4 regions of the Paenibacillus sp. N3/727 genome follow, and region 1 is predicted to be linked to each of the others. Evidence: riboswitches for the same ligand, from Rfam matches in the RefSeq annotation. Region 1 holds a riboswitch; each other region holds the start of a gene.
The links. A riboswitch is a leader RNA that binds a small molecule or an ion and turns the genes downstream of it on or off. The one in region 1 is predicted to bind cyclic di-AMP.
Positions count from the first base shown of each region.

Region 2: another riboswitch for cyclic di-AMP. It lies ahead of MNQ98_RS18535 (C40 family peptidase); the one in region 1 lies ahead of MNQ98_RS00135 (resuscitation-promoting factor).
Region 3: another riboswitch for cyclic di-AMP. It lies ahead of MNQ98_RS28305 (hypothetical protein); the one in region 1 lies ahead of MNQ98_RS00135 (resuscitation-promoting factor).
Region 4: another riboswitch for cyclic di-AMP. It lies ahead of MNQ98_RS11680 (C40 family peptidase); the one in region 1 lies ahead of MNQ98_RS00135 (resuscitation-promoting factor).

Region 1 is NZ_CP093336.1:25,340-32,761, reverse strand. Features, by position in the region: gene yabG (sporulation peptidase YabG) at 333-1,226, opposite strand; gene rsmA (16S rRNA (adenine(1518)-N(6)/adenine(1519)-N(6))-dimethyltransferase RsmA) at 1,513-2,397, opposite strand; gene rnmV (ribonuclease M5) at 2,394-2,945, opposite strand; gene MNQ98_RS00135 (resuscitation-promoting factor) at 3,065-4,288, opposite strand; cyclic di-AMP (ydaO/yuaA leader) riboswitch at 4,562-4,773, opposite strand; gene MNQ98_RS00130 (TatD family hydrolase) at 4,975-5,742, opposite strand; gene MNQ98_RS00125 (HD domain-containing protein) at 5,830-7,116, opposite strand.
Region 2 is NZ_CP093336.1:4,045,631-4,053,052, forward strand. Features, by position in the region: gene MNQ98_RS18525 (2Fe-2S iron-sulfur cluster-binding protein) at 13-405, opposite strand; gene MNQ98_RS18530 (phosphotransferase family protein) at 437-1,384, opposite strand; gene MNQ98_RS18535 (C40 family peptidase) at 1,508-1,981, opposite strand; cyclic di-AMP (ydaO/yuaA leader) riboswitch at 1,986-2,117, opposite strand; gene MNQ98_RS18540 (hypothetical protein) at 2,271-2,729, opposite strand; gene MNQ98_RS18545 (Mrp/NBP35 family ATP-binding protein) at 2,997-4,064, shown strand; gene MNQ98_RS18550 (ferredoxin family protein) at 4,144-4,383, opposite strand; gene cdaS (sporulation-specific diadenylate cyclase CdaS) at 4,679-5,299, opposite strand; gene MNQ98_RS18560 (SDR family oxidoreductase) at 5,444-6,298, shown strand; gene MNQ98_RS18565 (LutC/YkgG family protein) at 6,436-7,173, opposite strand; gene MNQ98_RS18570 (LutB/LldF family L-lactate oxidation iron-sulfur protein) at 7,170-7,422, opposite strand, start outside.
Region 3 is NZ_CP093336.1:6,062,510-6,069,931, forward strand. Features, by position in the region: gene MNQ98_RS28280 (6-phospho-beta-glucosidase) at 1-233, opposite strand, end outside; gene MNQ98_RS28285 (N-acetylglucosamine kinase) at 286-1,251, opposite strand; gene MNQ98_RS28290 (AraC family transcriptional regulator) at 1,386-2,255, opposite strand; gene MNQ98_RS28295 (MFS transporter) at 2,550-3,695, shown strand; gene MNQ98_RS28300 (TrmB family transcriptional regulator) at 3,825-4,589, opposite strand; gene MNQ98_RS28305 (hypothetical protein) at 4,752-5,201, opposite strand; cyclic di-AMP (ydaO/yuaA leader) riboswitch at 5,318-5,481, opposite strand; cyclic di-AMP (ydaO/yuaA leader) riboswitch at 5,811-6,013, shown strand; cyclic di-AMP (ydaO/yuaA leader) riboswitch at 6,117-6,284, shown strand; gene MNQ98_RS28310 (hypothetical protein) at 6,408-6,818, shown strand; gene MNQ98_RS29980 (potassium-transporting ATPase subunit F) at 6,985-7,041, shown strand; gene kdpA (potassium-transporting ATPase subunit KdpA) at 7,072-7,422, shown strand, end outside.
Region 4 is NZ_CP093336.1:2,585,262-2,592,683, forward strand. Features, by position in the region: gene MNQ98_RS11675 (endonuclease MutS2) at 1-1,251, opposite strand, end outside; cyclic di-AMP (ydaO/yuaA leader) riboswitch at 1,862-2,002, shown strand; gene MNQ98_RS11680 (C40 family peptidase) at 2,010-2,879, shown strand; gene MNQ98_RS11685 (GNAT family N-acetyltransferase) at 3,027-3,299, opposite strand; gene MNQ98_RS11690 (hypothetical protein) at 3,429-3,761, shown strand; gene MNQ98_RS11695 (carbohydrate ABC transporter permease) at 4,018-4,968, shown strand; gene MNQ98_RS11700 (carbohydrate ABC transporter permease) at 5,026-5,895, shown strand; gene MNQ98_RS11705 (extracellular solute-binding protein) at 5,938-7,317, shown strand; gene MNQ98_RS11710 (Gfo/Idh/MocA family protein) at 7,334-7,422, shown strand, end outside.

The sequences.
Region 1 (7,422 bases):
TCCATTATAACTAATTATCAATCATTTGTCAAACCAAAAACATTAATTATATCAGCATTAAAATTATCTTGTCAACGAATTTTTTTCGAGCCTTTATATATCGAGCGTAGAACCGTTATTATGCGTAAAACCGACACGAAATATGCACATTTTTTTTAAAATGTCACAGCTTGTCCTCTTCATGTACATAATGACAATATCAAACAAGTAGAAACGGTTTTGCCATCCTTTAAAGACGGCAGCCATTTCTGCGAGAAATAAAAAAACCCCTGTAATTAGGGGTTTTAGGAAGAACCTGTTCAATTTACCCGGCAAGGCGACCTTGGAAGGCTCTAGCTGACCGATGGAGTCACTTTAAGCGTAGATAAGTCATTGAGACGAGGAAGTCCGATCCGATAGCATCCTCGGGTCTCAATGCCCCCTACCCCCTGGCTGCCGCTGATGGTGTTGTGAAACACGTCGTTCATGTTCACCGTCTCACGCATTGACGTATAGGCCGTTTTAGCAGCCACATAGACCGGATCTAAGGCATGAATAAGTATCCGTCCCGGAGAGCTCGCAAAATTCGCTCCTGCTTGCAGCAGTGCTTCAAAATGCGACTGGCACGCACCGGCCACTACAACAAGGGTGTCCAGATTACGTTCATACTGCCTTGCGCTCTGAATCGCCTGCACAAAATTTTGCGAATTTTTATAACTGTCCAAGCTATGCAAATCACGAGATTGACGTCTTTTCAGCACACCGTCATGTCCAGTAATAACTACAATATCAGGCCGAACACGCGGCAGCATTCGATATAAGGTCTCAGCCATGGATGATTCGTTAACATAGTAGCCTTCGGCTGGAACACGAAGCTGATTGTATAAGGTTAAGCTCTTTTTCAAATAATGGGGATCTCCATCTAAATGCAGCACCTTGCCGGGCACGTCGAAATATCCCTTTTCACCGGTTTCCCATTCGGTTCGCAGATTTGCCAAATGCCGCTCACTCTGCTCCTGCCGGTCCTTTTGCAAGCGGGATAGCGACTCGTTTGCTTTGATCTGCGCCTGCTTCGTCCGTTCGCTCATCGTGGGATGCGGTACACGTACCAGGTCCCCAAGGGGCGAGTCGGCCAGCAGCCGAAAGTCCGTTCCCTTAATAATGGCTGTGTTCTGCTGCACACCCTCCACCCGGAACGTTACATCGCCGCCGTACGACTTACGAACGACCAAGTCTCCATAATTCATCACAACATCCCCCCTGCCTCTATCCTATGGGCGAATGCGGGGATTGGTTCATGGTTGAGAAGGATGACACCAAAAAATCAGTTCGTCCTTAATCAATCTCTCTTGGAAAGGACTTCGACTCTCAAGGGCGCAATAGAATCGCTAAGACGATGAAACGTGTCGCTGCAAAAACCTGCAAATTGAAAAAGCAGCCCTTTAGGGGCTGCTTTAAAGATCTCTGCTTTAAACGTGAAAGCTTTTTATTAAGGCTGCACGATTCCATTGCCACGTCCATACGCTTTCGTATCTACCGTACTCCAGCCCTAAGAAGCACGCTGCTCAGCCGGGCGTATTCTTCGATGCTAAGGGTCTCACCACGTCGTGAAGGCTCAATTTCAGCCTCCTGGAGCAGCTGCTCCAGCCGCTCTCGTCCCTCTCCCGGGAAAAAGCGACTCTTCAGATTGTTCGCTATCGTCTTACGACGTTGAGCGAATGAAGCATGCACAACCTCGAAGAAGTGTTTCTCGTCATCGACCTCAACGGGAGGCTTATCCCGTACCTTCAGACGAATGACGGCCGACTCTACATTCGGCTGGGGGATAAAGACGGTATGGGGAACCGTACACACCAGCTTCGGCTCACTATAATATTGGACGGCGATACTCAGGCTGCCGTAATCCTTGCTGCCTGGGGAGGCTGCCATGCGTACTGCAACCTCTTTTTGAATCATAACCACAATATTCTCGAGCGGCAGCTTTTCTTCCAGCAGCTTCATCAATATCGGTGTCGTTACATAGTAAGGCAGATTGGCCACGACGCTGACCTTAGACACTCCGCTGAAATAATCGCGGAACAGCTCATGTAAGTCCACCTTAAGTACGTCCCCGTGGTGCACGCTTACATTGGGATACGGCTCCAGCACCTCTTGTAGTATCGGAATAAGCCGCTGATCAATCTCCACGGCTGTAACTCTGTTAGCTGTCTGTGCCAGCTTCTCCGTTAAAGCTCCAATGCCGGGACCGATCTCCAGTGCGCCTTTTTCCTTGTCCAGATCAGCTGCCTCTACAATTTTGAACAGTATATTTTGATCGATGAGAAAGTTTTGTCCAAGACTCTTCTTAAAGGAGAAGCCATGACGCTGTATAATCTCCTTCGTTCTTCTCGGGGTTGAAATATCATCAATCCGTGTCATAGCTCTGTACCTCCCTCTTCCTGCTGAGCGAGCGCTGCTGCGAATTCTTCACGTGATATTTGAAACATGGCCAGCCGTTTATGAAACTGTTTGCCGTTACAATATCCAATGCCGAGCAGGTTGCCCATCGCCATCCGTCTCGCTGCAGCCTGCGGGTGCACAATCAGCCCCGCTTCAATCAGATCATCCAGCCCAATGAGGCTTTCCGATCCTTCAAATGACGTATGCAATCTTTCCAGCGCATGGCGAATCGCCTCCGGCGAGGCATTCTCCACCCCGATGTCTCCTTTTCGCGTTGCATCGGCTTCCGGAATGAAGGCATGCTTGCAGCCAGGGACCTTAGCGTCGATAATCTTGCGGATCCGCTCTCCGGCATGGTCCGGATCGGTTAAAATAATGATTCCGCGCCGTTCTTGCGCCAATGCAATTCGTTTCAGTATGCGGCTGTTAATGGCCGATCCTCCGGTTTCAATCGTGTCTGCTTCAACAGCCCGCTTCACAGCCACTGTATCGTCCCGGCCCTCCACGACAATGACTTCTTTGATCATTCCCTGTTTCTTCCTTCCCAAAACAAAAGAAGAGGATGATTCATCCTCTTCTTAGCATCACATTAATATTAATTAAATAGTATAGCATTAGCATGGCAATGTAAAACAGAATTCATGCGTTAATTGAGCTCTGGTTTCACAGGGCCAATCACATAAACAGTATGCCCGCTTTTACGCCCAAAATTGTATGCCGCTTTTAAAGAATCAAAATAGACATCAATTTTGTTGCCTTTAATGGCACCACCGGTATCTTCTGCACGGCGGAAGCCTACGCCTTCAATATATACCCACCAACCGATTGGAACCACACTCGGGTCCACCGCAATCGTACGTCCTTCCGTTACGCGTGTACCGGAAGCTGTGCGGGTACCGATGCCTTTCTGTTCGGCGGAATAAGCTGTCATAGAAACATTGTTTAGTACTTTTTTATATTCGAAGTCAACTCCGGCTCTGGAAACCACATTGTTAACTTTAACTTTTGCGGATGCCGCCTTAACTGCTGGCTTTTCTGGACTCGATTCCTTGGCTGCCGTTCTCACGGTAGCATTTGCAGTCGTGGTTATGTCGGCAGACTCAGTTTCAGCGACAGGTTCTTCAGGCACTACTACTTTTTTCGTGCCAACTGCAATAATTTTATCCTTCGTCTTACGCTGTATCTCTTTGCCTATCACATTTTTTGAAACAAGCTTTCCGTCCTCGTAGACTTTCTCGATATGGTTAACCACGATGCCCGGCTTACCACTTTGAATCACCCGGTTATCGCCCTTCACAAGAGAAGGATCTGCCGTTTTGATGACACGGAAAGAGCGGTTTTCAGTTTGCTTAACCGTTTGTTTCGTGACGCGAACGACGCGAATGTCTGCTTTTTCAATAATTTTCGTTTCCAGGGAAGGCTTTACTGTATCTTCGCCCTTGATTGAAATGCCTGTTTCCTTAAGCACATTTCCAACCGTATCTTGGGTAGTAAATATTGTGTTTACTTTACCGTCTGCAGTCACTTTCACAGGTACTGCGAGTTTAATAAATATACGGTCTCCATCCTGGAGTACACCATTTAACGGCATGGAAACCTCATCCTGCGGCTTCAGGGAGATGGCCTGCTCATCCAGCACTTCATGAAGCATAGCCTCTCGGGTTTCCACTGTGGTGACACGTCCGTCAACCACAAGGTGAATTTTTTTGCCCGCCTGATTGTGAACAATCAGAAGTACGAGCACTGTAATTGCGATGGCGCCAATGGCGGCCAGCATTAGGTGACGCAAATTCTCATGCTTCCATCGTAATGCGTAAGACATGCTGGATGATTGTGATTCATGGGTCTCTTCTGGTTGAATAACGCCCACTATGTCATCCTCCTTCATAGTCCCGCCGTCTAGGTAACGCATGATTGCATTTGACGTGACTATAGCAAATTGTCTCACAGGGTGCCCTGCTATCTATCTACACCCTGCGTTAATCCCCGTCTTCCCGTCCATACGATCGTCACCTCCTGTTTACCAAAAGTATGACGATACTGTCTCCAATATTCTAAAATAAAAGAAAGCCAAAGAAAGAGTTATAGAGACTCTTTCGTGGCTTCCTGATGTCTGGAATCTGGAAAATAGCATGCACGAGTTTGCCTCTCTTACTTACGCTTACGGAGTTAGCTGTCGGGTTCGGGCGTAAGAGAGACGCCCTATCTCAAGTCACCCGCTCATGGCGGCTGCCTTCAAATTCACCCCAAAGACCCAAAAAGAAATCAAATACAGTGGAGCGCAGCATGATTGCCAGCTATTCCTGTATCGGTTCCCCCGTTCTCCGAACATCGGAGATTAAGCGAGACGGTTCATAAAATATTCGGCTGTTCGTTTTCCGATCAGCTTCTTATCACTGAAAAGATGATATCCTGTTTCTATGCAGGTTGTAAAGCAACAATCAACCACATTTTTTCAGATAAAAGGTTAAAATATTGTAATATCGTCGCCTTTTTCGGTTAAAAAACTTTAATTGGTCGTTAATGCTCTGTTTTTCATCACATTTACTCTCGATTTCATTTAATACCAAATCGTTCCAGAGCATTTTTGGTCGTAATTGAACCTAATTCTTCCAGAGACAGGCCCCTAATCTCAGCCGCTGCCTCGGCCACTAATTTCACATGAGCAGACTCATTACGCTTCCCCCGAAACGGATGAGGCGTTAAATAAGGGGAGTCGGTTTCGATGAGCAGTCGGTCCATCGGGACCTGTGCTAAGACCTCTTTTGGCTGTCTCGCATTTTTGAACGTTATCGGCCCACCGAAAGAAATATGGAAGCCCATATGTAGGCACTGCTTGGCCGTTTCCCAGCTGCCGGAAAAGGAGTGCATCACTCCACCGACCTCTGACGCCTTCTCTTCTTTCAAAATCTTCACGATATCCTCATGTGCATCTCGGTTATGAATAACAATCGGCATGTTCAATTCCCGTGCTAAACCAATCTGCCTACGCAGCACCTCATGCTGAACTTCCTTGGGAGAGGTGTCCCAATGGTAATCCAGGCCGATTTCACCGATAGCCACTACTTTCTCATGACTGCAAAGAGTAGCGATCCATTCCAAATCTCCGTCCTTCATCGTGATCGCATCTACGGGATGCCAACCCACTGCCGCATAAATAAAATCATAAGTTTCCGCCAATTTCATGGTGGAAGGAATCGTTTCCCGGTTAAAGCCGATGTTGATCATTCGGGTTACACCGGCTTCCAAGGCACAGTTGATAACCTCCTCACGATCTTCGTCGAACTCGGGAGCATCCAGATGTGTATGTGTGTCGAATAACATAAATAAACAATCTCCTTTCTTGTCGCAGACCAGCACAGTAATAACCGCCGCTTCTAGCTGTTCAATACTTTACTTGTATCTATTTTATCAACCTTGTCCAAAGACGCTTTTGACATCCTCCGGCAAGGTATTCAAAACGTTCCTCACCTTTTCCTCAGGAAAGTATAGACGGTATCGCCCGCGGTGAATCCCGCTAATAGAGCGCACTATATCAGATACTTCGGATATTTCACGCACATGTTCATGTCTGTCCAGCAGCAAAATCTGTTTATCGCTCTCAGGCGATCCGGAATGAAATTCATCATAAGGAAGATCGGTCGGATAATCAATCTCGAAATCATAATCCGGGTGGAGTCCCGCATCACGAAACGCCTGGCGGATTCCGTCGACGGTCTCTCTATCTATGGTGTCGATTTCTACATATTTATAGAGCCTGCGATGCATAAACCGACCACATAAATCACTCAGAAGCTCATCCTTCTCGGCCGTCCACTGCAAAAAGGTCGTCTGAATCAACGCTTCATCCAGACGCAAATATTGGCTCACCGTCGGATTTCCCTCAAATAAAGCTGGCAACGGCTCTACCATAAAACTAAATTCATAACCTTCGCGGAATAGTTCCTTCGCTCTCCTGAAGATTTGCCTCAGTATAATCTCCGAACTTCGGGTCACCGGATGAAAATAAACCTGCCAGTACATCTGATACCTAGACATCAAATAATCTTCCACCGCGTGCATTCCTGATTCTTTCACCACCACCCGGTCCCGATACGGGCGGAGCATCCGCAATATCCGGTCTATATCAATCGTGCCATAATTAACACCCGTGTAGTATGCGTCGCGCAGCAGGTAATCCATCCGGTCTGCATCTAGCGGACTGGTCACAAGATTGATGACAATCGGCTTTTCATATGTTTTGTTGATGACTGAGGCTACCCGCTGCGGAAAATCTGCAGCCACCTCTCGGAGGACGCTATTTACACATGTATCTCCAAGCAGAATTTTACAAGTCCAGTCCTCGTGATTCATTTGAAAAGCCTCTTCTATAGAATGAGAAAAAGGCCCATGCCCGAGATCGTGAAGCAACGCAGCACATAAAGTGAGCAGCCGCTCCTCTTTCGGCCAATCGGGATAACCGCTACGTTCGAATTGAGAAATGATTCTTCTCGTAATTTCATATACGCCTAATGAATGCGAAAAACGACTATGCTCGGCTCCATGAAAAGTTAGGAATGAAGTCCCAAGCTGCCTTACCCGGCGAAGCCGCTGAAATTCCGGTGTATTAATTAACCTCCAGATCATGTCGTCCTGTACATGAATATAGTTGTGAACCGGATCTTTAAATACTTTTTCCTCCGTAATCGGTAAATGCATGCTTTTCATCTCCTTATCCTGAACATCGAAATCGCTTCCCCACTTTTTTTGACACCTATTGTCGAATAATGTCGAATAACGTAAAATCCCGCTTTCCAAATCGACATGAACATATACAAGCTTATTTACCTAAGACTTTTGACATTTCTCTAGTAGAATAAGGCTTTTGTTCACTATATATTCGTAAATAAGTTTCTTATTTTCAAATTTATAGGTTGACTGTTTTGGGAATCGTTGGTACTATAAATAACATAAAAAAGAGAACATTGTCGAATTATGACTTTTTTAAACTATGGCGAGAGGGGC
Region 2 (7,422 bases), 2.3 Mb from region 1:
AATAATAATCTATTAAAAATAAGGTGCATGTTTAATGGATATGGCACCTATTCTCTCCAGTTTTGTCTGGCAGCCCAGACGGTATCCCTCATCAATCTCCTCTGGATCAAGCCGTTTCTTCTCCGCTTCATTTGGAGGGGATAGATATTCCAACCCTTCACTGACATGACATCGGCAACGAGCACATGTCCCTCTTTTGCAGAAAGAATTCCAGTCCACTTCATTCTTCTCCGCCAGATCCAATACCGTCAAACCAATCACGGGCGCAACGAATCGTTGAATATTTCTGCCTTTTAGTTCTACGATTTGCTCTTCTGTTTCTTCGTGCATGTTATTCCCGATCGCAGCAGAACTCTCCGAAACCGAGTTATTCTTTCCCTCCCGGCCTTTCCAAAATTTAAACACGCTTCATTCCCCCTCAATGAGTTCATTAAGCTTATGTACACTTGAAGTCAGGCATCAGATGGGTATGAATCAACTCCTTAAATTCAGAAATATTAGACATTTCCCCGATACCTTTGCCTGTATGTTTTTCATAAATGGATTTTACAAAGTTCGCACCAAAGTCATGCAGCAGCGTCCCTGCAAATAGCAGGTCAATAAACTCACTGTATTTCAGATTCCTACACTTTATAAACTCATGAACAGTTTCTACATCACTTTGAAACAACTCAAACACAATCCCAGGATACTCATATTCTACCGGTGCAACGGAGCTGTCAGCAAAATCAATAATATAAACTTGATCCTTCGAATCAATTAATACATTGTCACCCGTAAGATCTCCATGAACATGTATGCAAGTACCGAGCTCATAATGGTTCAGAAAATGCTCAATCTGTTTTCTTAACTCAGGAGACACAACCTTCCAGCGATCATTATGGATTGCTCTCTCAATGATCACATCACGACTCACTTCTTCGTCCGGCAGCGTGTTCAACTTTACCATATCCTCCTGCAACTTACCTACGAAATCACGCTTTTGCTCAACCGTAAATCCATTTATGGCGTCACCGGCACTTTGGCCTTCGATAAAATCCATAATGATATACTTGAATTCATATTTATCATTAATTTTGGACGCAGCTACAATATTCGGTGTGCGTACGCCTTGGTCAATCGCTCGTTGCATCGCCGACCGTTCAGCTTTATAGTCCTGATCCGTATTCATTCCAGACGAAGTCGGTGCAAATATTTTGATCACGTAAGATCCTGCTTTGAAGACGGCATTTGTTCCCGGTGTTAAATGAGATATATCTTCCGCTCCCATTAATCGTTCCCTTACAAATATCTCCTGAATCAGAGGTCTAAAATCCTCGATGGATTGATAAACAGCTCCCCAGCTGTTCCAATCATTAATTTCTTTAGTAAACAAATACGACATTTCGTAATCAAACCTCCAGTTGAATCTCATACAATTAGATCAACACTCTTTACCTACTTATAGTAACATCATACAACAAAAAGCCCGCGAAATTCATCGCGGACTTCTATTCATTGCGAAATATTAATTCATACTACCTACCATCTGAACATAATCCTCTTGGCTGATGACACGACGAGCTGTTACATAACGGTTCTTATAGTAAGATTCCGAGAGCTTGCTGATTCTAACTCCTCTGCTAGTGGATGCATGAGCAAACTCATCATTTCCAATATAAATTCCTGCATGCGAGATACCGCGGCCACTTGTATTGAAGAAGACCAAATCTCCCAACCGAAGATCATCTTGATCTACGTAAATACCAGCTTCTGCTTGTGATACCGAAGTTCGCGGCAAATTTAGATTATATTGATCAAATATGTACAAAATAAATCCGGAGCAATCGAATCCGCTTACAGTTGTTCCTCCCCATTTATAAGGAGTTCCTACTAGTTGTGTAACTTCACTCTGAAGCTTCGTCTGATCAGCATATGCCGTAAAGGCGCCAGAGGAAAAAATAAGTGCAGACCCTAGTAAAGATAATACGACTTTCTTCAAATACACTTTCTCCCTTCGGTGCCTACGGAGTTAGCTAAGGGTTCGGTTGAAGGTCTCCTATATTCCCTTGACTTCAAGAATAATTCACCCAGATCGGTTCCCCCGTTTTCAAAACGAAATTCGGCAAATTCATTAAAGTTTTGTAACTCTATCATAGAGTAGTATATTTTGAGGTGATATGTCAATCGTATTCAGTAACAAAATTGTAATTTTATTCTGCAAATCTCGCTAATCACCCGTCATGCTCTGCAGTGATGTCAACTAACAGCAGATTGACCCGTTTTTGTATTTATCGCTCGTATTTTCGTTGGACTCTCGGAAGTAATGTAACTGCTTGGATAATTAATCCCAACGCAATATAAATAAAATGTACAATGGAGAAACCGTTTATGATATAGATTTGAATGGTGATCCAGATGATGATAGCAAAACCTATGTATAGAGAAAAAGTCCATGACCAGTGTTTATTCGAGAACATGTTGAGTTTCTCAGCAGTTATACATTTCCATTGACGTGTTAAACCCGATGCAACAAAACAGGGTATAACACCAAAGACGAAAAATAAAAGGATACCAGGAATAAGAAAGTTCGAAAAAATAGAACCTTTGATCATAGATACTGGCATGTCAATTAAATCACCACTTGGATCCAGAATTAAGGCACCGCCACCGAACAATGCACCTATACCCATAAAAATTTGTAGGCAGACTAGAATAATCGATTTCTCTTGCTTTTTATCATGATCCACGATTAATAAACCTACTTTCTGTTCTTATTTATTACAGTTTACTAAATATTTCACAAGTTGAAAGTGATATATAATGATCACTGCCTGAAGATCTTTGCCGTCATATACCATCGCTGCGTACTGAACACCTTTGTTGACTACCCCTTTCTCTTTCTTTAAACTGAACTTGATTATCAGTTTTAAGGAGGGACTTACGAATGTTGGCTTACCAGAACTCTTTATCAACTTGCAGATATCCGCATTGTCATAGTTTTGCACAGGTGACTTATGAATAGAGAAGTATTTGATCGTGAAATGACGAAGATACTCGACTCCGAATTGAAGCTTCCCTTGATTCAAATCGGATTAATCCGTGATGTCATGCTGAAAGAAGACAAAGCAGCGATGACTCTAATAACCACAGAGCTAGAACAGGAGCAAGGCATAACAGAAATACGCTGTAAACAGATTGAAGAGCTATTGCGCACAATGGGAATGACAGATATACATATTAGGATCAAGCAAGTTTCTGCCGAGGAGAAGCATAGCATAACTGTTCGAGCACAGGAGATGAAACCTTCTGGCCAACAGCCTGCCAATAGAGGGGGGGCACAGGGTTCTTTTCCAGTAAGTCCTTTGGTTAAAGCGGGTGTCCAATTTATAGCGGTAGCCAGCGGAAAAGGCGGCGTCGGAAAATCGACCGTTACACTGAATCTGGCTCTATCATTACAGAAGGCCGGAAAGAAAGTTGGAATCATTGACGCTGATATTTACGGTTTCAGTATACCGGATATGATGGGAATACATGAGAAGCCGGAACCTACGAATAGCCGCCCCACACCGATAGAAAGAGACGGTGTTCAAGTCATATCAACCGGATTCTTTGTTAAGGGTAACGACCCTGTCCTGTGGCGGGGACCCAGACTAGGAAGAATGCTGTCCAGTTTTTTGAATGATGTGATGTGGGGGCCACTGGACTATATGCTCATTGATCTCCCGCCTGGGACAGGTGATATCGCTCTGGCTGTTCATCAGATGATACCTGAATGTTCTGAAATTATTGTCACTACACCACAGTCCACAGCAACAGTCGTTGCAGAGCGTGCGGGACTAATGGCCCTTCAGACCAAACACCGTATTCTCGGCGTTGTGGAGAACATGTCTTATTATGAAGATCCTTCAGGCACCAAGCATTATATCTTTGGCAAGGGTGGCGGGGAAAAGCTGGCAAACCAGCTGAATACGTCCCTACTCACCCAGATTCCAATTGTTCCGGATGAAATGGAATCGACTAAGCCGAATCTGCTCAGCTCCATTTACAATGACCTAGCTCATCATATTATTCAATCTTCATAAATGCATGACAAAAACACCCTTCCAATATGGTGACCGGATCGCTCCGCACCTGCTTGGGAGGGTGTTGCTTTCGTATGATTTAATTTTTGTTTTTGTAGTATTCCACAGCCTTCTCATAGTAAGGCTTTTCTTCTTCCGGCAAATCATCGATATAGAATACTGCTGTCACAGGACAAGCCGCTTCACAAGCACCGCAAGAAATACAAATATCCGGGTCAATATAGAACTGGTCCTCTCCTTCTTCAATGCAATCAACAGGACATACGTCAACGCATTCTCCCGCTTTCTCGTCTATGCAGGCTGAACCTATAACATACATGTGATTACTCCCCTCTCCATTGTACTAATCTAGCTTTCTTTTAATCATACATCATAAATAGGAATAATAGGACAAAAAAATCTAGACTCAGTACTTTTTAAACATAAACATATAATAATTATGTGGATCATTGATAATTTTGTCAATACTACCCTACAGCCATATAAATAAATGATATGCCAGCCAACGCTAAGTGTTGACTGGCATATCATTTACGTATACGAATCGAACTCTTTTCCATTTTTATTCCCTGAGGTAGCCGTAGTATATAATCAGCACTTTGATAGTGTAATTTCTATTGAGGCTCATGAGTAGTAATTGGATACAGGTTTCCGTTTAGGGCAAATGAAACTTTACCTGTTTCCTCCGATACTACTAGTACGAGGGCATCACTTCGTTCAGTTAAACCTAAAGCAGCACGATGCCGTGTGCCAAGTTTTTGATCACCTGTAGATCTGTCTGAAAGTGGAAGAACATTGGCTGCCGAAACGATCTGATTAAGACTTACAATGACAGCACCATCATGGAGTGGATTGCCGGGGAAAAAAATGGATTCTAACAAAGAATGGGTCAACTCTGCTCCTATCGAAATACCTGGTCTAATCAATGATTCAAGAGAATCTTCCCGTTGGATCACAATTAAACCACCGTGTCTCGATTTCGACATATTTTGTATACAAATTGATAATTCAGGGTATTTGTCTGTAAATGGAGACAAATAACAGTTTAAATAAAATGTAGCAGCTTTCAACTCGATATTCACAAATTTTTCTTTCACTTTTTCAAAATTTCCAAGAACACACTGTGCTTCATTATCCAGTGCATCTACATTATTCTGTAATTCCGTAATTAATTGGTGAATATCCTTTTTTAAAGCTTGCTTTATTGGAGAAAAATCGCAATTTTCCTGATCCATAGACACACCTCCCTTCATTATGTTTGTCTGCACAGGAATTATTTATGCAAACACTACTCACTATTCCATTCCAGACTTTTACATGTTACGCTCGGATATATCGGTATTTTGGCAATTTAACCAGTTCTGAAGGAGTGTGGAGCAATGGGACCATTTGCTAAGGATTTGTTGAAGGACAAGGTTGTACTGATTACAGGTGGGGCCACAGGGCTAGGACGGGCTATGGGCGAGAAATTTCTGAAGCTGGGTGCGAAGCTCGCCATTTGCGGTCGGCGTGAAGACGTACTGAAAACTGCTGCAGAGGAAATGAGCAGTTACGGGCATGCCGTATATTTCAAAAGCTGCGATGTTCGCGATCCGGCCCAGGTGCATGAACTGGTGGAAGAGGTAGAGCAGCATTACGGGGTCATCGACGTGCTGGTCAATAACGCAGCTGGCAATTTCATCAGTCCTACGGAACGCCTCTCTCCCAGAGCTGTAGATGCCGTGCTCAACATCGTGCTTCACGGCACATTTTACACTACGTTGGAAGTTGGCAAACGATGGATTGAGCAAGGGATCTCCGGAACGATGTTAAATATCGTCACAACCTATGCCTCTACAGGATCCGGTTATGTTGTCCCTTCGGCGGCTGCAAAAGCTGGAGTATTGGCATTAACCCGTTCTCTCGCTGTAGAATGGGCACCTTACGGCATTCGCCAGGTGGCAATTGCACCCGGTCCGTTTCCAACAGAAGGAGCTTGGTCCAGACTGTCTCCTACTCCGGAATTTGAGCAAAAGATGATTGACCGCATCCCGCTCGCACGCGTGGGAGACAAAGAAGAGCTCAGCAATCTTGCTGCTTATCTTATTTCAGACTACGCCGGATACATAAATGGTGACGTTATTACGATAGATGGCGGTGAATGGCTTCAAGGCGCCGGTCAGTTTAATGAACTGGCTGAAGTAACTGAAGAACAGTGGGATGAACTCGCCAAACTGACGCGACACGGCAAATGACCCTGCTCTAATTGATCTGACATTTCGCTTTCTTTTCATAAAAAAGCCCCATTCTCACACCTGAACATTGCAGGGTAAAGAAAGGGGCTTTCACAAATAAAAAAACGGTTAACGGCAATCTTAATTATTCATTCTGTTTACATATGATCCACAATGAGTGCGTACACAATACCCGGTCCATGAACCCCGATGGTCAGATCGTTCTCAATGTCAGCCGACCTGCTCGGTCCTGAGATAAAATGAATGCCTGCCGGAAGATTTCCCCTTCCATCCATGTCGAAATTCACCAGTATCTCTCCAAGCCGCGTCTTAAGGCGCTCCACAGGTATAATGGCAATTAGGACCGTCGGCAGCAAGCTGACCGCTCGGCCTTTATCCTTCGAAGACAATACAACCATAGAACCCGTATAGGCAGCCGCATAATCCGCGAGGACGATTCCAAAATCAGCTTCAGCCGCCTTTGAACGCCAATCGGTTTCACGATTCTCATTCCAGACCGAAATATCCGTATCAGGGAGAGCGCTCCCCAGATCAAGTTGATCGAGCATTTCCTGATTTTGCCGCAGAATCCTTCCCGCGCTCATCTCTCCTGCTTTTTCTGTGATAAACTGTTTAACCTGCTCCATATTGGACAGATGAACGACATGCCCACCCGCAGCTTCAAAATTCACTGTGAACTGATGAATCCGGTTATCCAGAGACCAGCTAAATTCATTCCAGAAATCTGGAGCCCCTCTATTGGGGTGATCAGGTTTTTCCCGTACACGAGCTCTGTTCAGCTTGGCGGCAATACCGTTTATAAATGATTCCTGTTTTTTTCTGGACTGTGCTTCCAGTTGTGCAAGCCACTCTTGATCACTTTGCTGTTTGCTCATGATGTCTCCCCGCCCTTTCGGTCGTTCATGATCTGCTTCAACCTGTTCTCTATTTCGGAATCCATTTCCCTGACCCCTTGGGAAATTTCCTGCTCAAGAGTCGGCCATCTGTCACGGAACGATTCCTTAGGTAGGCTTGGTGTAACTCGGTATGAGTTCCATCCTTTTAACGGACCAACTTTCGTACGGATTTCACCGCCACGGGCCACCAGCTTCTGTCCGAGCTTTCCGATCCGGATCACGGTGCGA
Region 3 (7,422 bases), 310 kb from region 1:
CGCTTGCGATCGAGTGTCAGATGAACCTCAATAGGAAGTCCAGATTTCTCAATCATGCGTTTAGCCAGGTTGCCAACGATGTCCAGCTTGTGCTTGCCTTCCTCGATGTCCACGAACCACAGCTCACGAATGGGCATTTGGTCATAATTGCGAATGAATCCTTCCACGATTTCTGGTGTGTAAGAGGAGCCTCCGCCGATGACGGTTATTTTGAGACCGGTTGATTGTGCCACTTGAATCGCCTCCATAAGATGATGTTTATATAAATTAGTGAACTAAGATCTATTAAAAAGATAAAGATTTCAATTTTCCTTCCGTCTCAGCGTCGATCACTTGGCCATCCGACTCCATCGCACTCATCAGGGCGCCTGCTACCGGATCTGAGGTTAAATGAACGCATCTTGCATGAGGTGCCCGTGCGGCAACTCCGCGTTCAATGGCATCGGTGAGAATTGAGCTTTTTCCCTTGTTCAAAACGCTTCCAATATAGACGATATCAAACGTTTCATCCGACATGCCAAGACGTCTGATCAAGGCACATACGGCATTAGCCATCTCTTCACCTTCAGTTTCAAGAATGGAGACCGCTACAGCATCCCCTGCTTCAGCCGCTTCCAGTAAAATTTTCACCAGACTGGACGGAATGGAGATTTTATCGTACAGCACGTCCTCGAACAATGCTTCAACAGAAGTATAACCCATGTGATCGAGCACCAAAGAAGTTAATCGCGTCTCAGGCCCGCGGCCATCCCACGCCCTCATGACAGACCGGAACGCGAGCATTGCTAAACCTGACCCTCCTGCGTAGCCGTCACCATACTTAAAGCCAAAACCGCCGTACTGCAGCTCCTCGCTATCCGCATTACGGGCCGCGCTGTTAAATCCGGTTCCGCAAATAATCGCCGCACCGTAAGGACGGTTTGTACCCGCGCGCATGCCGATCATCGTATCACAGGCAATCTCGTGCTTCAGATACCCCATTCCGCCGATCATCGGGCGCAAAATCTCATAATCCGTTTCACGGTCCGCTCCAGCCAATCCGAAGTAGGCAAAGTTGACGTCTTTTTTCGTAATTCCGGCTTCAAGCAGTGCTGCGTCGCAGGCAGCGTTGATGTTACTTTCCGCCTTTTCACGGTCAATTTGATGATTTCCGTTACCCGCCATTCCTTTGCCTAACACATTACCGCGCTCATCTACAATAACGGCATGAGTCTTGCTTCCTCCGGCGTCCACGCCCAAATATCTCCTCATGTACATCACTCCTTCCGCTGATCACGGGATCAAACTGTTGTTATATGTACAAGATACTCTTTTACGGCAGTTCAAACTACTGCTATACACGTAAGAACTGATACTATCTTACTGTCATATGCTTGGGTTCCCTATTATGACCGCTCTCTCAGTTCACTTGGCGATATGCCGACATGCTGTTTGAAGAGCCGGTTGAAGTTGGAAAGATTCCGAAACCCGCATTCCTCGGCGATGCCGATAATTTTCAGATCCGTTGTCTCGAGCAAATGCACTGCATGGGTCAATCTCAACTGAATTAAATAATTCAGCGGTGAAGTGCCGACAGCCTGATGAAACAGGGCACTGAACCGCGAAGGACTTAAATGGGCGAGATCGGCCAGCTCATTCAGCGTCCAGCCGTAGCCAAGATTCAGTTCCATTGTATGAAGTACATCCCTCAGCACATGCATGCCACGATATTTCATAGACAGATGGACCGTCTGCTGCGGTGTCTCGTGTAGGTGACGGTTGGTCAACCCCAGAAAGCGAATCAGATCCGCACGAATCAGACTCATAAAAGCATCGTCTTTCATACGATTCTCTTCCATCATCCGTTGGAACAGCCCCACCAATTCCCGGCTAACGGGCTTATCGTGAGTGACGATATGGCCGAAATGCACACCGGCTTCGCGGAAAGGATGCATCAGTTCCGGGTCATACTTCAGATCAATGGCCAGGAGCGAGGGATCGAACATAATAATATCCATCACCAGATCTTTCGTTTCAAAAGCCCGGTGCAAATCGTCGCTGTTAATGAAGACAAGATCGCCTTCTTCAAACGGTACTTTCATCCCGTTAATGAGATAGTAACCGCTTCCGCTTCGTATGTAGTTCATTTCCAGAGATTGATGCCAGTGCAGACGTTGGAATCCGGGGTTAACCCCTTCCGTCGTCGAAGCCGTAAATGGAAAAGAGCTGTCCGGAAAAAGAATATGATCACGCATGACACTCTGAGGCCTGTCCATCTGGCAAATTCACCTCCACCAAAAGTTCTGAATTTCTTGAAAAAGGCATTACAGCACCCTTTCAAGTCGAATTATTCAAATATTACCACGATGATATAGGACAGGCTATCACTCCGGGGTGACTTTAAATCGGCTAAAAAGAATATACGGTTATTTGAACACGAAAAAAGGTTGCATCAGATAACCAAGGTTACTATAATGGTAGTAACTTAAATTTGATACTTTATGAGATAAGGATGTGTCTGTTTGAATTTTCGCGTATATATATTGGCCATCGCGGCGTTTGTCGTCGGTATGGTTGAACTCATCGTTGGAGGCATTCTGAATCTCATTGCAGAGGATCTTCAAATATCCATCAGTTCTGCTGGTCAGTTTATCACCATCTTTTCCATTGCCTTTGCAATCTCAGGTCCGATTCTGATTAATGTGACCGCTAAAATGGAACGCAAAAAGCTCTATCTGTACATGATGACTGCCTTTATGATCAGTAATCTGATCGTAGCTTTCACATCAAGTTATGCAGCAATCATCGCAGCCCGTGCATTATCTGCTATGAGCGGATCCGTCATCATTGTACTGTCCGTCTCGATGGCAGCCTCGCTCGTTCCGGAATCGCACAAAGGTCGCGCGATCGGAATTATCTATATGGGAATCAGCGGATCGCTTGTTCTCGGGGTACCACTCGGTATGGTCATCGGTAATGCTTACGGCTGGCGCGCTCCGTTTCTCGTTATTGCGATTCTTAGCCTGCTATCTATGGCCGGCATTGCATTATTCACGAAACGCACAGCTCCGAACCCGGTAGTACCGCTACGTGAACAGCTTGCGCTTTTGAAAAATAGTAAAATCGTGAGCGCCCAGCTTATCGTCCTGCTGCTGCTCACCGGTCATCTGACTTTGTACGGATATCTACAGCCTTATGTACAGTCCACATTCAACGTCAGTCCCGGCATGATGAGTGTCGTTTACTTCCTGTTCGGCATCGCAGCCGTAACAGGCGGCGGGTTGGGCGGATGGATAGCTGACCGTTTCGGTACGAAACGTTCGATCCTCACCATTGTGGCATGCTTCTCGGTATCGATGTTCATGGTCATGCTCACAGCTCAAATCTCGTTCTGGGTGTTCCTGATCGCTATGATGATATGGAGTGCGCTCAGTTGGGCCATCTCTCCAGCTCAGCAGACGTATCTGCTTCAGCTGGCTCCAGACAATGCAGAGACACAGCTCAGTCTGAATTCCTCCATGCTTCACCTGGGAATCGCCTCGGGTTCAATTATCGGCAGCACCGTTATTGAGAAGAGCTCGGTAGCCAACAATCCTTGGGTCGGCGGTATCATCGCTGCTGTTGCCTTCGGTGTCGCGTTCTTCTCGCTAACTCGCCGTTCTGCTCCTGCCAAAGACGAAGCTGCTGCTTCGTCCCGAACCGCAGAGCAGTTGTAAACTTGGATCAAGTTCACACAGTATACACTTAAAGGGGCATCCCACAAGGTCCATTGACCTGTGGGATGCCCCTTTGCTGTTGAGAGACGCTGTGCGGAGCAATCATTCCTCCAAACTTTCTGTCCTTGCTTAATAGCGCAGCCGGAGCAAGAGCGCTTTAATCTCTTCGTCTTTGAACATCTCCTCTGGATATTTACGACTGAATGCAGTCAATGCCATATCGTGATAGAAAAATTCAACAAACACCTTCACAAACGGCTGTGCCTGCGTCCGGATTGCCTGCCAGCTGCCCTGCTCGACGCCTGCGAATAGAAGCTGCTTCGTATCTGTTACCAGAAGCATGAACCGCTCCAGCTTATCGTGATCGGCCGTAGGATTCAGCACATACAGCTTGGACAGCGACACTTCCGGATGGTCATCCCCCGTCACCAAAGCTTCAACACGCACACCTTCCCGCTCTTTTCGGTCCAGCAGATCGGTTATTTCATTAAACTCATCGCTCCACATCGAGACGAGAACAGACTCCTGTGCTTCCTCTATCATCTGTTTGCAGAACGCCTGGATCGAGCTATGCGATTTCAGACTCCACACCTGATCATCCACAACCGTTTTGCGAACACCCGCTGAACGAAGCTCCTTAATGTCACTCTCAAACTCATGCGTCAGTTTATCAATCACAGCTTCCACGGGAAGTGCCGTATAGGTACGCTTTTTGCCGGATACCGTATCCATGACAATTCCCTTGTCCACCAACCGGTCCAGCACCTCATAAATTTTAGCCTTCGGAACACCGGACAACTTCACGATACTCGATGCATCCATCGCCTCGCCGCTCGTCACGAGCGTTTCATATACTTTGCTCTCATACTGGGAGTAACCGAATTGTAGAAGCATAGCTCCTCCTTGTACATTCACTTGTTACCCTCTATGTTACCGGAGCGTGAGACGCTTGACCAGTACTGTGGAAATGGGAATGCATGTTTATAGAAACTCAAAACAGCAATTAGTGCTTAACGTTTACCTTTATAGAATTTCATAATCTCCATAAATTATGAATCAAAACAAAAAATAAGCACGCGAGCAATCCATCAAAAAAGAGCGCTCCAGCGGAAGGCTTCCTAGGCGTTGGCGCTCATTACACTGGATCAGATTCGCTGAAAGATCCTTTAGAGCGGATTCCGCCAGCATCGTGCGGACAGCTCCCCACTGCTGCTTCTGAATAGTGCTTATGGCCTCGGCCACCGTCAGTCCCTTTAATCGCATAAACACAGACGACCAGCGCACAAGATCCGCATACTCTCTCGTATCCGGCAGTGCATACTCCGCATAGCCAGAAGCACCGCTACAAGATATTTTAAACAATCCACAGTTCGTACTCTTATCGTTCCACGGAATATCCTGTTCAGCCGAGTTACCGTCAAAACGGAAAATCTCCATATAACGTATCGTAGTTTCGTGTAGTTTATGTTCCGTTAATTGCGGTAAAGAGTCTGTTATTTTAGCCATCTCACAGTCTCCTTTTCTAGGGTTCAATTGCAGCACAAAAAGCCTGAAAGAGCAGAGAAACCCGCTCCCCAGGCGCTGAATGCGGCACAATCGTGCCACCTAAAGTATGATGGGTCGTGTTCTCTCCCAATACGCTTACGAGGTTAGCTGTCGGATTCGGGCTTGAGAGTGCCCTACCCTGTGCTTGCGCAGCAAGCTCTAAGGATTCACCCCATTCACCATTAATTATGGTGAGATTGGTTCCCCCGCCTCCCTTTCGGGAACTCAGCGTGTAGATTATATGGTTAAAGTTGGATGAATCATACGTCATTGTCCCTTTCAAAGTAAATGTTCATTTATGGTCTATAAATTCAAAATATCGACGAAAAAGCCAAAAGAAAACGTGTACATTAGGGCTTGACATCGATTATCCATACAAATGCACAGTATTTTACCACTTTACGAAAAATTAACGAAATACAGAGAAATACAGAGTATGAAGCAGTATTCGGGTGATCGAACTTCTTTCCCGCAGCTATCCGGTTAAAAAACACCTCAAATGTGCCTCTCCCTCGATTTACATTACGAACCGCCAGACGTATGATACGAATCATGAATTGAACAATGTTTTCTCATGAATCGCTGAATTCCCTTGCTAGGCAAGGGAAACGGGGGAACCAAACAAGGAGATGCGCCAGGTGGTGTGAGAGCCACCATTGAACATCTCCAGGGGTGAATCCTGATCCAAAGACTCCATGAAATTCGGATCAGGTAGGGCGACTCTCACCGCCCGAATCCGACAGCTAACCTCGTAAGCGTTGAGTTAAGCAGTCACGCATTTAATTGACGCGGTCTGCTCACAAGGAGAGGATGATGAAGCTTGTGATCGAGAAACACGACCACAGGGCTTGATGCCTCTGTGGTTTTTTACAAAATGCTTTTTATTCGCTGAGTCCTTGAATGGAAAAGGAACGGGGGAACCAAACGAGAGACGTGTATTTCTCTCAGGGGTGAATCTCATCGGCAGGATAACTGCCTATGGGTAGGGCGACTCTCACGCCCGAATCCGTCAGCTAACCTCGTAAGCGTATCGAGAGAGGCAACGATTGTCGTGTGCAAGGCACGGTGTATTTCACTGTGTCATCAGAAGCCACGGGAAGAGTGACTCTCCTTCCCTGTGGCTTCTTTTTTGTTGCCTTCTCTTTCTAGTAATCAGGAGGAGAAAACATGGAAAAATTGCAAGATCTGATCATCGTATCCGCTCCAACCAAGGCAGGGGAGGAATTCGTAACCCAGCTTATTCGAAATAAAATTCCGTTTGCAGCCATTGTGAACAACCGGGCAGAGCAAGATCGTCTGGATAAGCTTGGAGCCAAAAACATGATCTTGATCGACACTACTGATGAACAAACCTGGATCATTCCCGAGTTTTCCGTCAGCAAGGTGTTCCTGTTTGAAAGCAGTCTGAACCTGTGCTGCCGTTATTTGCGGATTTGCCGTACATGGACCTCAGATCCGATCTATGTCATCACTCATTCAAGCAATCCAAGATTAATTTATAAAGGACTTGGCGCAACAATCGTGCTGCACACGAACCATACCAATGTTTCCTTCTTAATTTCATCACTCGTCAGCTAGCCACTATTATTTATTAAATATGTTTTGGAGGGATTGACATGCAGGATCTGTGCATGGTGCTCATTCTAGGAGGAACTTACGCACTGTTCACCTTGTTTTTATCCTGGTGCGGACGCGTGGTCAATGAACCGGAGGCTGATAACCAATGATCATCATTATGGCATTTATGATCTTTATTTTTCTGTATTTGATTTACGCGCTGATTCACCCGGAAAAATTCTAGGGGTGTTATTGAAGGAGGAAGCAATCAATCATGGGCATTGTACAAATTGCCATCGTTATTCTGGTTCTGGTGCTGCTCGTTAAGCCTCTCGGAACCCATCTGTATAATGTGTTTCGCAATGAAGCCAACGGCACAGATAAATGGTTCTCCTGGGCGGAGAAACCGATTTTCGCATTGATCGGGCTTAAAGAACGCAAGGGTATGAGCTGGAAAGTATATGCGATCAGCTTTGTGATAACCAACATCGTGCTGGTCGCGGCCGGTTATCTCATTCTAAGGCTACAAAAGATACTGCCGTTCAATCCAAACGGGATCGACAACATGGAGCCGACGCTATCGTTCAATACCATTATCAGTTTCATGACCAATACGAACCTGCAG
Region 4 (7,422 bases), 2.6 Mb from region 1:
TCCAGGGTCCGTGCCTGAAGCCATCTCATCCAGTAATATCAGTGTTTTGTCATTGGCGGTTTGTAATATGTGATTGACGTTTCTTATATGAGCCGAAAAGGTGCTAAGCGCATGTTCAATACTTTGACCGTCTCCGATATCGACTGAAATCTGTTCATATATGCTGCATTGACTGCCTTCTTGAACAGGAATGAGCAGACCCGACTGAACCATCATGGTTAACAGACCAACGGTTTTGAGTGTTAATGTCTTACCGCCTGTATTCGGACCTGTTATGATCAGGGACTTGTAGTTACGACCGATTGCAAAATCCAGTGGGACCATACCCGGCCCCAACAGAGGATGGGTGGCCTGCTTGAGCGCAATGATCCCTTGATCATTAAGTTCGACGTTTCGTCCGCTGATGGACAGGGCGTATTTACCTCTAGCGATAATGAAATCGTACATTCCGACAGTATCTGCATTCAGTTTCAATTCGTGACTGTATTTCTCAGCCATTTCGGTCAATGCACTGAGTACTTTGGTCTCTTCCCGGGCTTCTTCGGTTTGCAGAAAGCTCAGTTCCTGCTGGAGGCTTGTGACATCGCTCGGCTCGATGTAAACCGTCTGTCCGCTTGCCGATTCATCCAGCACGACCCCGTTAACTTGCTTGCGGTGTTCTTTCTTGATGGGCAGAACATACCTGCCGTTACGTTTACTGACCAGACTTTCCTGCATGATGGCTCGGTGTTTGCTGAGTAAACTGTCGAGTTTTCGCTTGACTCGCTCTTCAGATACAGCGATTTTTTTGCGGACTCTCGCAAGTTCCTTACTTGCACCATCAACAACACGGCCGCTATAAATACAGCGTTCGATTTCTGAGAGCAATGAAGGGAGTTCATACATTGAAGAGGCGTATGAGGCTACCATTGGAGCAATTTCGCTCTTGGTGGCCATATAACGTATGAGCTGTCTGCAGCTGCGCAGAAATTGCTGAATATGGCCGAAGTCGCGTTCAGTAAGCACATAACCAGTCCCGAGCAGTTGCTGGACAGGTTCTATCCCCTCTAAGGAAGGGATCGGTATACTTGCCCCTGCACGGAGCAGTGTACTAGCTTCAGAAGTTTCATCCAGCCTAAGCCGGATTGCTTTAATCTGGGTGAGAGGGGTCATCTCACGAATGTGATTTTTCCCGAGATATGAGACGGCAAAGCGTTCCAGTTCGGTTTGGACCTTGTCGTATTGCAGCAATTTCATTGTAGCTAAATTCATTTGGGATCAAACTCCTTTGTATTGGTGTATATTTGCCTGAAAGAGCCCGTGAAAAACAAAAAAAAGGCAGAGAATGAACGTAGGTTCACTCTCTGCCTTTAGTCAGTCCGCCTTGAAGTTGATCGTCTCCACAGGAAATAAAGCTGCCAGCACTTACTGTACGCAGTCCTATTTACCAAAAAATCCGTGCTGAACTCAGCACGGATGAAAAGACGCCAAAACAGGATAGACCTCCCGGGCTTCAATTGATATCCGTTGTTCTTAACTAATTACACAGATGGAAAAAACCATAAGAAAATAAACATAGCCTTTTCAGGCCATGAAAAAAAGGAATTTTCCAATCGTATGAAATTTGGTTAGTTAAGAACGACCACCGACATCAAAATCTCTCCTTATTAAGAGGGTATGACATTAATATACGGTTTACTTTTGGAAAAAGTCAAGCTAGAATTCCCATGGGAAATTTTATATGTGACTAAATAGTAATATAAGTATCGAAAAAGTATCAATTCCGCTCCAAAAGTTACAATCTGTTCATAATTTCATAAAATAGACACAATTTCGACCTATATCAAAGAGCTGGGTATGTTACTTTAAAATAGTTAGCTTGGTTTATTTAGTGCTGAATCCAGACGAGCATAACGTTTGGTACGGGGGAGCTTTATATGGGGTGAATGTTTCTTCTTGTAAACTAGGAAATACCTCTTTCCGAATCCGTCAACTAACCTCGGAAGCAACAGGGAGGATAACATAACATCATGAATAACTTACTGAAATCGGTATTACTTTCAGGGGCGATTGTCGTCTCAACATTAGTTCTTAGTCCTGACTACGTGAGCGCTGCTACTTCTTCAATTAAGGTACAAATTAACGATTCCTTAGTTTCTTTTCCAGACGAGCAACCTTTTGTTGACAGTAAAGGATTCACTCAGGTACCTATTCGAATGATTGCAGAGAAGATGGGCTCTACCGTTGAGCATGAGAAGCTTAGTTCTTCAAGATCCAAAGTAACGATTAAAAAGGGAAGCAAGACTATCGTACTCAAATCCGGCTCCAATATAGCTTTAGTTGGTTCTAAGCAAGTTGTAATGGACACAAGCATGCGGGTCGTTGATGGCCGTTCTTTTGTGCCTGTTCGGTTTGTCTCGGAAGCGTTCGGCTATTCTTTGAAGTGGGATTCTAGAAATAAAATTGCGATCATCAGTACTGATGGCAAAAATCATGCTCCTGCATGGACAGCACCAGTACATAACAGCTCCAAAGGAAATCAGGTTGTTTCGATTGCTAAGCAGTATCTTGGAACCAAATACATATGGGGAGGCGCCTCGCCATCCACCGGATTTGATTGTTCCGGTTATGTGAAATATGTGTATGGCAAGATGGGTGTCAGTCTACCTCATAGCTCCGTATCGATGCATAACAATTACGGAACTCCAGTGTCAAAGAGCAATCTAAAACCAGGGGATCTCGTATTTTTCATTACCAACAAAGTTTCAACATCTCATGTAGGCATTTATATCGGTGACAATAAATTTATTTCTGCCACTAGCAGCGGAGTAACGATTGCCAGCATAAACAGCTCCTATTGGGGACCTAAATATAACGGCGCAAATCGGATTTTTAAATGATCTCTCATAACAAAAAAAGGGGTTGTCTTCTGGTCATCTGTGATGACTTTCGGGACAGCCCCTTCTTTACGTCCATACGACAAATCTTTTCCCAAATTAGGAGACGCTAAAAGACTAAATCGTTTTTTTATTACGAAAACAGAACATTTATTGTAATACATCACGATCTTCTGGAAACTTGTCGAAATGATGCTCTGCATAAGAACAAGAAGGAATAATCTTCAGATTCTCACTGCGGGCGTGGCTGATGACTCCACGGATTAGCTGCTCTGCAATTCCTTTTCCGCGCAGCGATGGGGATACAAATGTGTGGTCGATACTGATGACCTGAACTCCCATCGGTGAAAATGAAACCTCGGCTGTTGTAGTTCCTTTCTCCTCGAAATAAAAACGCCCATTCTCTGATCTCATTTCGGACATATAATCTCCTCCTTTATTGGGACTACTTTACCCTAATCTGCCTGCCCTTAAACGAAAAACAAATAGGCATACACCCTGTATCTGGCATATGCATACAATGAGGGTAAGGACGATTAAAGGAGTGAACATATGACAACAACATACCCGAGTCACCATGTCGTTTACCAATGCGATGAACATACCGCACATTCGATGAAACAACATATGGAAAAAGTACATCATGCGATGAAAAACGTGGTTAATCGAAAAGTGCAAGTCCACACGGTGCACAATGAGATTATCGTGGGTGTCGTAGTAGGGGTGGATGTGAATTTTGTGTATTTGAGTATGGATCCACCTGATAGCATGCGTGGTTTCTATCCAGGATTTTCCCCCGGTTTCAACCCGGGACCTTATGCGCCTTTCAATCCTATTCTACCGTTGGCCTTGTTTAATTTGCTGACAATAAGCCTGCTGTTATAAATAGGTCCGCAGGATGGAAGGAATTGCAACCAGAACCTGCGGAAATCCCGCAGTTTTTTGGTTTTTTTTCGAAGAAACGCTCTTCATCCTTATGTAGGATGCCAGATACGTTTCTTCTTGCGGTAATAAATTGACGTATAAAAAAAACAACATATTCCGGATTCGTCCACATAACCATTTACAGAATGGATTAGAGCGAGCGTGCATCCATTCGTCATTCAATCCGGATCTCAATCTAGAGAGGAGGAGGGGCTGTTTGTCATCCACCCCAGAAGGGAAATACCTTTCCAATCAAAGGACTATGTCTAAGAGGAAGTTCAGATTTACACGAAATGATTGGATGGGTTACTTGTTTAGTGCTCCTTTGATTATCGGTGTGCTTGCTTTTGCCATTTATCCGATGTTTGCTGCTCTGTTTATGAGTTTTCACCAGACATCAGGTCTTGCTTTGAATGGAAAATGGGTAGGTATGAGTAATTACAGTTATGCCTTAGAAGATTCTTTATTTTGGCAAGCGCTTACAAATACGTTTATGATGGGCATCTGGTCTGTACTGCTTGGTATTGCCTTGTCGTTCATTCTCGCAAGTCTGATTAACAACTTGAAATGGCATCTGGGAAAAAATTTTTTCAAAGCGGTCTACTTTCTTCCTAATGTAGTATCTGGAGTCGCAACAAGCCTGTTATTCTCATTCTTGTTTTTTCCTTCAAAGGAAGGGTTGATCAACTTCGTGATCAGTTTTATCGGTCTCGAGCCGGTTGGCTGGTTTACGAATCCGGAAGTTTCCCGGTACAGCATTGTGTTGATGAGCCTATGGGGTGCGCTTGGCTATAACACAATCATTTTTTTGGCTGGATTGCAAAGTGTTCCCCGTGATCTATATGAAGCTGCAGAAGTGGATGGAGCGGGTACGTACCGTAAGTGGCTCTATATTACCATTCCTTACTTGCGGCCCATATTTGTCTTTATGCTCATTATGGGAACTATCGGCGGTATGAAAAGATTTACAGACGTTTGGCTGATCGGAGGTACAGCCGGTAATCCGGGAGGCAGTCTGATGACGGTCGTGCTGTATATTTACCGCAATGCATTTCTGGCTTCACAGATGGGGCTTGCCACGGCGGTGTCTTATCTGCTGTTCCTGATTATCCTCGTGCTGACGGTATTTCTCATGCTTCTTAACCGGCGTAAAGACAGTCTGGATTAACACAAGGACCGTATTTGAATAAGTGAGACCGTCAGTAAAAAGGATAGGAGGGAAATCATGGCCGATACAGTAATACCCAAAGTAACCGTTCGCCGCAAAAGGATATCTTTAAGTCAGCTTATACTGACCATTGTTCTGTTTTTAGGTTCGTTTCTTATGATTGTGCCGTTTCTCTGGATGCTTGTAACGAGCTTCGATTGGGGGGCGCGGCTTAATATATCGTTTCCACCCAAGATTTGGCCCGAGGAACCGTCGATTAGGACATTCGAAGCGGCTTTCACCAATATTAAAATGTTCAAATATATCGGCAACTCGGTCTTTGTCAGCGGTGGGGTCATTATCATTAGTTCGCTTTCAGCCTTGTTGTCGGGCTATGCCTTATCCAAGCTCCGCTTCAAAGGGGCGAACCTGGTGCTGTTGCTCGCGCTGAGCACGATGATGATTCCATTCGAGATGACGATGATTCCACAGTATTTGCTCTTCAGCAAGTTAGGTCTTGTTGATAATTATCTCGCATTTTATCTTCCTGCGATGAACTATGCATTTGGAACATTTTTGGCCAAAGCGTTCTTTGACCAGTTGCCGAGCAGTTTAAGGGAAGCAGCCGTACTGGATGGAGCCAAGGAAATCACCGTGTTCAGCCGGGTCTACTTGCCGCTGTGCACACCTATTATTGCAACCATGGTCATTTTACTGTTTCTTGGTGTCTGGAATGATATGTTGTGGCCGCTGCTTATTTTGAAGACTGCTGCTAAATACACCATACAAATCGGTTTGGCTATGTTCACGTACAACAATGGTATTAATCAACAACCGGCTATCATTATGGCCGCGACGACGATAAGTCTTATTCCGGTCGTTGTCGTGTATTTATTCCTTCAGCGTTATATCATCGAGAGCATTGCTTTATCCGGCATCAAGCAGTAAAGAGCAAATAGAAAGTCTATTACTTTTGGAGGTGTAAAGGTTATGAAGAAGGCTTTGTTACTCATCATGTCCTTCATGCTCGTGTTTACAATGGCCGCATGCTCGGGTAGCTCAGGGAAGGATGTAACTGGCGGCGTCAAAATTGAAAAAGTGTCTGACATGTCAGGCACGGTTCGCGTTGCATTGGCCGGCTGGCAGCTCGAAAACGGAATTGATGCATTGACAGGAAATCCGACGATTGGCCTGAATGAGTATCTGGATAAAACGTTCAAAATCATGTACCCGAACATTAAGCTCGAGATTTACCAGATTCCGTGGGAGAACGTGAAGGCGAAACAATCGGCGATGCTGCTCTCTGGAGATGCGGATATACTCTATACAGGCGGAGCTTTTGCCTCCCAGTGGTATCAGGAAGGACTGCTGCGCGATCTGGATGATTTGATCGAAAAAGATAAATCATTTGACCCGAAAATTTATTTGGAAGGCATCATGAACAACTCCTATAGTACCAAATCACCTGATGGAGCTAAACAATTCGGCATTCCTGCAGTTCTTGGGCGGAGAATGACGATCTACGACAAAAAACTGTTTGAAGATTGGGGAATCGAAGCGTTATCTGCGAAGGCGACTCCAGAAGAAATATTGGATAAGGCTAAAAAAATGACCGGTAAAAATCCAAAAACGGGAGAAGACAACTTTGGAGTGTACTGGAGTGGTAACTCGCTCAATGGATCGACATTCGTAGCTCTTACCTTGGCTTTTGGCGCAAAGGGTGCAGAAGGTTCTCTGAAGGACACCAAGAATATTAAGTGGCATTTGAATACACCAGAGATGGTAAAGGTGATGGAATGGCTCAAAGAAGCGGCAGCACTTCCGCCAGCAGGCTTTGTGAATGCTCAAGGTGCTGAAAACTTTGGTCTGGAAAAGAATAATATCGCCATCGCCCTGGATTCTACGGGTGGTTCTACGATGAGTGAATACCGTACCAAACAGAATAAGGAGCTGTTAGACCGTTTTGAACCGGTATTGAATATGGGACCAAAGGGTGAAGGCTGGGTTGCTGTGGATCCGTTTGTCATGGCGAAAAATGCAAAGGATACAGATGCTTCATGGGAAGTGTTAAAATTCCTTTCTGGTTATATGACTCAAAAATATATGTATGAGACTTTCTCTTATACGCCTACCCTTAAAAATGCTGATTTTGTGACAGCGGAAGATAAATTTGTGAAAAAGGCACTCGAGATTGCAGAGGTCGGTCATTCTGAATTGATGGATGAGGCCAATCCATTCTATATGAGCGATATTGCGCCAGCGGTAAACGGGTTTATCAGCCAGGCAGCATCAGGTAATGCACCGGATATCCAGAAGTTCCTGGATGACTTGCAAGCACGTGCAGAAAAATGGTCGGCCAATCTGAAATAACCAAGGGGGACTGTCAATGATTCGCATAGGCGTTGTCGGTGCAGGGGTTATCGCTGCAGAACATTTTAAGCATATTCATGCAAATGAGAGAGCAGAGTTGGTCGC